2 regions of the Pseudoalteromonas sp. P1-30 genome follow, and region 1 is predicted to be linked to the other one. Evidence: predicted binding sites of a transcription regulator. Region 1 holds the regulator's gene; the other holds the start of a gene.
The links. Region 1 encodes MetJ, which represses methionine synthesis genes. Its sites were predicted from a motif close to TAGACGTCTAGACGTCTA; they were not measured.
Positions count from the first base shown of each region.

Region 1 (4,130 bases):
GCGGCCGTGTTGATCGCTTCAACAAGCGCTTCGGTGCACTTAGCAGCAAGAAGTAATTATTGCTGTTTAGTAAAAAAAGCACCTTCGGGTGCTTTTTTTGTGCCTAAAATTCATCATTTTTACTAAAAAATCACCGATTGTTGCCGTACTACGTATGCATAACTATTTCCTGTTCTTATTCTGAATATGCATAAACCTTTGCAGACAAACTCACAATTCTTCTCTATATTTTTTATACGTTAATTTTTAACCAAGCTGCTAAAAGTGCTTATCGTGGCGATATTTGTTTTTAACGGTGATAAACGCGCCATATTGGTGCATTTTACTATTTTAATATTCTGCTATTTTAGAAAAATATTGGCAGGGCAAAATGAACCTCAAAAAGCACTTTTTGAATGAATTTTTATTTGTTTAATATTGATAACTTTTAGCGAAGTTGCTGATAAATCACTTAAAATTAACGGATATAGCATATAACAGGATAGACCTGATATTGCTTGGAATTTAAAAATAATAAGAGTATCTTAGCCCCATACTCCCTCTCACTTAACTTAAATTGCAGGATACCATCGCGTTATGTCAGATTTTCGTGAACAAGCATTACACTACCACTCTCACCCCGTTCCAGGCAAAATCAGCATTGAGCTAACAAAACCAGCCGAAACGGTGCAAGATTTAGCATTAGCATACAGCCCCGGTGTTGCAGAGCCTGTGCGCGAAATTGCAGCAGACCCAGCCAATGCATATAAATATACCGGTAAAGGTAATATGGTTGCGGTAATCAGTAATGGTACGGCAATTTTAGGTTTGGGTAATTTAGGGCCATTAGCCTCTAAACCTGTTATGGAAGGTAAGGCGCTTTTATTTAAACGTTTTGCTGGCCTAGATTCTATTGATATTGAAGTTAAGCATCGCACCACCGAAGACTTTATAAATACAGTGGCTAATATTGCCGACACGTTTGGTGGTATTAACTTAGAAGATATTAAAGCGCCAGAGTGTTTTGAAATTGAAAAAGCACTTATTGAGCGTTGCAGTATTCCGGTTTTTCATGATGACCAACACGGTACCGCTATTGTAACTGCGGCAGGTATGCTTAACGCCTTAGAAGTGCAGGGCAAATCAATAGAAGATGCCATTATTGTATGTTTAGGTGCAGGCGCAGCAGCGGTTGCTTGTATGGAGCTGTTAATTAAGTGTGGTGCACTGCGCGAACATATTTATATGCTAGACCGCAAAGGGGTTATTCATACTCGCCGCGATGACTTAAACGAATACAAACAGCTTTTTGCTAACAATACAGATAAGCGTACTCTACAAGATGTAATTGCTGATGCTGATGTGTTTGTAGGTGTATCGGGTCCTAACTTACTTGCACCTGAAGATCTAAAACTAATGGCCGATAAGCCAGTGGTGTTTGCATGTTCAAACCCAGATCCTGAAATTGCACCTGAGCTTGCGCACAGTGCACGTAAAGACTTAATTATGGCAACGGGGCGTTCTGATTTCCCTAACCAAGTTAATAATGTTTTATGTTTCCCGTTTATTTTCCGTGGTGCACTTGATGTACGTGCAAGCGCAATTAACGATGAAATGAAAATAGCCGCTGTTGAAGCTATTCGTCGCATTGCTAAAGAGCCAGTGCCTGAGCAAGTATTAAAAGCAGCGGGTGTAGAAAAGCTCGAATTTGGTGCAGACTACATTATTCCTAAACCTATGGACCCGCGTTTATTACCACGTATAGCCAAGGCGGTTGCTATTGCTGCTGTTGAATCGGGCGTGGCACAAATTGACTTACCGGAAAATTATATGGCGTAATATATAGCGCTTAAACAAAAAAACCTCAGCATGCTGAGGTTTTTTTGTTTAAAAAGACGTTTTATTCTTCGTCTAAAATAGGCACTTCTAAACCCATTTCTTGCATTATTTTTTTAACTTCTTCAGGTACTTTTTCTGCGTTATCTTTACGTAGGTCATCATCATTAGGTAATGGCTGGCCTGTAAAGGCATGCAAAAACGCTTCGCATAGTAACTCGCTGTTTGTTGCATGACGCAGGTTGTTTATTTGACGACGTGTACGCTCATCAGTTAATACTTTTAATACATTTAGCGGGATCGAAACGGTGATCTTTTTAACTTGCTCTGATTTTTTCCCGTGTTCTGCGTATGGGTGAATATACTCACCATTCCATTTAGCCATAAGATGTATCGTTGCCTCAGATTATTAATTTCTCACACGGCGTAAAAAGCGTGTAAATATGCGTGAAATTCTATCGTTTTAAAAAAGATAGTCAAATAATAGATAGCAATCTATCTTAATAAGCTGGCTGTAATAGTAAATACAGCCTCATTGAAGTTTTACACGTCTGTTATTTTTAGCCATCTAGAGCTTTAAATTCTTTGACTTATTATAATGGATAACTTACTCTTTTAGACGTCTAAACATCCAAATTAATCAGGTGACGAATATGAGCGAAAAAAACAAAGCAACCATTGCTGTACGAAATGGGGTTGATGCCGATAAACATCATGGCGCCGTTGTACCGCCAATTTATTTATCGACGACTTATTCGTTTGCCGATTTTGATACTAAGCGCGCATACGACTATGGACGCAGTGGTAATCCTAATCGCGATATTTTAGCTGACACTCTAGCAGAGCTTGAAGGTGGCGCACGCGGAATTATTACTGCTACGGGCATGGCAGCAGTGCACTTAGCCACACAGTTATTAAATAACGATGATACATTGGTTATTCCTCACGATTGTTATGGCGGCAGCTACCGTTTATTTACGTCTTTAGAAAAGCGCGGCTTGCTTAAACTTAAAGTACTTGATTTAACTAAACCAGAAAGCCTAGAACAAATTTTAACCATTAAACCTAAATTAATTTGGATAGAAACACCAAGTAACCCTGTGCTGCGCCTAACGGATATTAAAGCCGTGACGGATATAGCAAAACAGTGCGGTGCATTAGTGGCCGCCGATAACACCTTTTTATCACCGGCATTACAAAACCCAATTAAGTTTGGCGTAGACATTGTTGTGCACTCAACCACTAAATATATAAACGGCCATTCTGATGTTGTAGGCGGTGCAGTTGTTGCTGCAACACAAGAGCTTGGTGATGAGCTTGCTTGGTGGGCCAATAACATTGGTATTACCGGCGCACCATTTGATAGCTATTTAACGTTACGTGGTTTACGTACTTTAAATGTGCGTTTAAAGCAGCACCAAGAAAATGCCCTGGCAATTGCTAAATACCTAGAAAGCTCTGAGTATGTTAGCCAAGTTTACTACCCAGGCCTTGAATCGCATCCTCAACATGCGCTTGCTAAAGCCCAACAGCTTGGGTTTGGCGGTATGGTTAGTTTTGATATTAAAGGCGATGTGAATGATGCTGCGGCGTTTTTAACAAGCCTTAAAGAATTTAGCTTAGCAGAATCGTTAGGTGGGGTTGAGAGTTTAATTTGTCATCCTGCGACCATGACTCACGCAGGTATGGAAGCTCAAGCACGTTTAGAGGCGGGTGTGGGCGATACGCTAATTCGTATTTCGGTCGGTATTGAAGATGTAGAAGACCTACTGGCTGATTTCGAACGTGTATTTAACTTAGTTAAACCTGGTCAAAATAAAAATGTAGGGCGTGTTGGTAAAGCTGCAGGCAATGCCAATGGTGATGTAAAGCAGCAGGCTGCTCATCCAGCTTTGTGGTGATTGAGTATGGTAAAAAGTGTACATAAATTTGGCGGCTCGAGCTTAAGCTCGGGCGAGCGCTATCAAAGTGTGGCAAAAATAATTATTGGCCACACACAGCCTGGCGATTGCGTGGTTGTATCTGCTGCGGGTAAAACCACCGATACATTGGTTTCGCTGTGGCAAAGTTATCAACAACAAGATAAGCAAGCCGTTGCTGATATTTTGCTGCAATTGAGTAATCACCAAACGGCATTAATTGAAGAGTTATTAAAAGCCGATGCTAAACACACGGCTTTAGCTGTGTTAGCGCAAGAGCTAAGTGATGTAGCGGAGCAAGCCAGCAAGCAGCAGTTGCAAGAGGCGGCCTTACTGGCGCATGGTGAGCTGTGGTCTGCGCGATTATTAGCAGCCTATTTAACGCAATTAAACATT
Region 1 is NZ_LKBC01000004.1:139,811-143,940, reverse strand. It holds gene rpmE (50S ribosomal protein L31) at 1-56, shown strand, start outside; gene AN395_RS10125 (malic enzyme-like NAD(P)-binding protein) at 577-1,818, shown strand; gene metJ (met regulon transcriptional regulator MetJ) at 1,880-2,200, opposite strand; gene metB (cystathionine gamma-synthase) at 2,469-3,716, shown strand; gene metL (bifunctional aspartate kinase/homoserine dehydrogenase II) at 3,723-4,130, shown strand, end outside.

Region 2 (4,130 bases), on a different contig from region 1:
CTACGCTAATGCTGCCGCTATCTGGTTGCTCTTCGCCGCTTAGCATTTTAAATAGGGTTGATTTACCCGCGCCATTGGCACCAATAATGCCCACAATCGCGCCTTTTGGCATACTAAAGCTTAAATCGTCGATTAATACGCGGTCGCCAAAACTCTTACGTAAATTATTAACTTCAAGCACTTGGTCACCTAAACGCGGACCAGGTGGAATAAATAGCTCGTTAGTTTCGTTACGCTTTTGATAATCAGACTGCTGTAGCTCGCTAAACTGCGCCATACGCGCTTTAGACTTAGCTTGACGACCTTTAGGGTTTGAACGTACCCACTCAAGTTCTTGAGCAATTGATTTTTGACGTGCTTTTTCAGATTTTTGCTCTTGTTGTAAGCGCGCATCTTTTTGCTCAAGCCAAGAAGAGTAGTTACCTTCCCATGGAATACCTTCACCACGGTCAAGCTCTAGTATCCAGCCAGCTACATTATCAAGGAAGTAACGGTCATGCGTTACCGCCACAACAGTGCCTTCGTAATCATGTAAGAAGCGCTCAAGCCAAGCTACCGACTCAGCATCTAAGTGGTTAGTAGGCTCATCGAGAATAAGCATATCTGGCTTTTCGAGTAATAAACGACAAATAGCAACACGGCGGCGCTCACCACCTGAAAGGTGCTCAATTTTAGCATCCCACTCAGGTAAACGAAGTGCATCAGCAGCGCGTTCTAAAACGTTATCGATGTTGTGACCATCGTGCGCTTGAATGATTGCTTCAAGCTCGCCTTGCTCTTTTGCTAGGGCGTCAAAGTCAGCGTCTTCCATTGCATACTCGTTGTACACTTCGTCAAGGCGATTAAGGGCATGTTTTACTTCGCCAACAGCTTCTTCAACTATTTCGCGTACTGTTTTGCTTTCGTCCAGTACTGGCTCTTGCGGTAAGTAACCAATTTTAGTACCAGGTTGAGGGCGAGCTTCACCTTCAAAGTCTTGGTCAACACCGGCCATAATGCGAAGTAATGTAGATTTACCAGCACCATTTAAACCTAGCACACCAATTTTAGCGCCAGGGAAAAAGTGCAACGAAATATCTTTTAAAATTGTGCGCTTAGGTGGCACAACTTTAGATACTCGACTCATCGAGAATATAAACTTATCAGGTAAAACCATGGAGGAAAGCCTTCAAATAATAATAAAAATTTCAATGTTGTATTGTAGTGGCTCACGGGTGAAACAGTCAACGAATGGCGGGTTTTAAAGCGCTAATGGCTGCAGGTTGATAAAGTATAAAATCATGAATAAATTTCATTTAGACATCTATACATCTAGAGGTTGATATTTTTAGCATACTGTTCATAATGAGAGCGTATAAATTCTCGGTTTTTATGAGTAGGAGTAAAAAATATGCCAATTACAGTGAAAGACGAGCTACCGGCTATTGCCCGTTTACGTGAAGAAAACGTGTTTGTAATGCCAAAAAGTCGCGCAAAAACGCAAGAAATTCGTCCTATGCGTTTGGCTATTTTAAATTTAATGCCTAATAAAGTAGAAACCGAAGTGCAGTTTATTCGTTTGCTTGCCAATTCTCCTTTACAAGTAAATGTAGAGCTACTGCGCCTAGATACGCACCGTAGCAGTAGCAACTCAGAAGAGCACCTAGATACCTTTTACCGTTATTTTTCAGAAGTGAAAGACAATAACTACGATGCGTTAATTGTTACCGGCGCGCCACTCGCACACCTTGAATACGACGATGTAGCCTACTGGGATGAGCTAAAAGTGATTATTGATTGGGCAGAGCAGCACGTTACCTCTACGCTGTTTTCGTGCTGGGCGGCGCATGCGGCGCTGTATCACCGTTACAATTTAAAACGCGATTTAAAAGAAGATAAACTATGTGGCGTGTTTACTCACCAGTGTTACTTTGATCACGGGGCACTTACTCGTGGCTTCGACGACACCTTTTTAGTGCCGCACTCACGTTATGGCCACATAGATATAAATAAAATAAATGCCTGCGACGATATAGTCGTGCTGGCTGGCTCTGAAAAAGTAGGCGCTTACTTAATGAAAAATAAGTCGGGCAGCCAAGTGTTTATAACCGGCCACCCAGAATACGATGCCGACACATTAAAAGCAGAGTACGAGCGCGATTTACAAAAAAGTCCTGATGCGCCAAAACCCGAAAACTATTTTCCAGATAACGATGCAAGCAAAAAGCCGTCAAAAACGTGGCAAAGCCATGCTTTTTTGCTGTTTTCGAACTGGTTAAATTACTACGTGTACCAAACGACCCCTTATGATATTAATTTAGTTAGCCAAGATGTGAGGACTAACAACTATGCCGAATAACGTGCAAAACAATAATAAACACAGCGAATTAAGCGCTGCATTAAAAAAGCGTATTTTAATTTTAGATGGCGCCATGGGCACCATGATCCAAACTCACAAGCTTGAAGAAGAAGACTACCGAGGCGAGCGCTTTAAAGACTGGCACGTGCTAATAAAAGGCAATAACGATTTATTAAGCCTTACAAAACCTGAGTTAATAACCGATATACATCGCAGCTTTTTAGCCGCCGGTGCAGACATTATTGAAACCAATACCTTTAACTCAACCACCATTTCGATGGAAGATTACGACATGGCAAGCATAAGCCGTGAAGTAAACCTAGAGTCGGCCAAACTCGCACGCGCAATATGTGACGAATTCACCGCTAAAACTCCAGAAAAACCACGCTACGTAGCCGGTGTGTTAGGGCCAACCTCTAAAACCTGCTCAATTTCGCCAGATGTAAACGACCCAGGCTATCGTAATATTACCTTTGATAAGCTGGTTACTGCCTATGTTGAGTCTACCCTTGCATTAATGGAAGGCGGCGCTGATTTAATACTTATCGAAACCATATTCGACACGCTAAATGCAAAAGCAGCCTCATTCGCAGTAGAAGAAGCGTTTGAGCAAGCAGGGCGTACATTACCCGTAATGATCTCAGGCACAATTACCGATGCCTCTGGGCGTACACTTTCGGGGCAAACAACCGAAGCATTTTATAATTCTATTCGCCATATTAAGCCGCTTTCTATAGGCCTTAACTGCGCCCTAGGGCCAGACTTACTTCGCCAATACGTAGAGGAGCTTTCGCGCGTGTGCGAAACCTTTACCTCAGTACACCCAAATGCAGGTTTACCAAATGAGTTTGGTGAGTACGACCTAGAAGCAGAGGACATGGCGAAAGAGATTATAGATTGGGGCAAATCGGGCTTTATAAATATTGTTGGTGGTTGCTGTGGTACCACGCCTGCGCATATTCGTGCGTTTGCCAAAGGGCTTGAAGGGGTAAAACCTCGCGCATTACCAGAGCTTGATGTTCGCATGCGTTTATCAGGCCTTGAAGCCTGTAACTTAAACTAGGAGCCAACATGACCCAGCAAATTGCAGTATTTACCAATGTTGGCGAGCGTACCAACGTAACCGGCTCTGCCATGTTTAAACGCTTAATCATGGAAGAAGATTACGAGACCGCCCTGAATGTTGCCCGCGAGCAAGTAGAAAACGGCGCCCAAGTTATTGATATAAACATGGACGAAGCCATGTTGGACTCAAAAGCGGCCATGGTTAAGTTTTTAAACTTAATTGCCTCAGAGCCCGATATTTCTAAAGTGCCCATTATGGTCGACTCCTCTAAATGGGAAGTAATAGAAGCAGGGCTTAAATGTATTCAAGGCAAGGCCATTGTTAACTCAATATCGCTTAAAGAGGGCGAAGAGCCGTTTAAACGCCAAGCTAAAATTATTAAACGTTTTGGCGCCGCCGCTGTTGTAATGGCGTTTGATACAGACGGCCAAGCCGACACCGCAGACCGTAAATACGAAATATGTGAACGCAGCTACAAAATATTAGTCGAAGAGATTGGCTTCCCGCCGGAAGATATTATTTTCGATCCTAATATATTTGCCGTAGCCACCGGTATAGAAGAGCACGACAATTACGCAGTAGAATTTATTGAAGGTACACGCCGAATTAAACAAAACTTACCACACTGTAAAGTGTCGGGCGGGGTGTCTAATGTCTCGTTTTCGTTTAGGGGTAATAACCCCGTACGTGAAGCGATTCACTCGGTGTTTCTATACCACGCGATAA
Region 2 is NZ_LKBC01000007.1:136,011-140,140, forward strand. It holds gene ettA (energy-dependent translational throttle protein EttA) at 1-1,156, opposite strand, end outside; gene metA (homoserine O-succinyltransferase) at 1,391-2,338, shown strand; gene AN395_RS12685 (homocysteine S-methyltransferase family protein) at 2,328-3,401, shown strand; gene metH (methionine synthase) at 3,410-4,130, shown strand, end outside.
Region 2: the regulator MetJ is predicted to act here: its motif matches at 1,297-1,314, upstream of metA (homoserine O-succinyltransferase).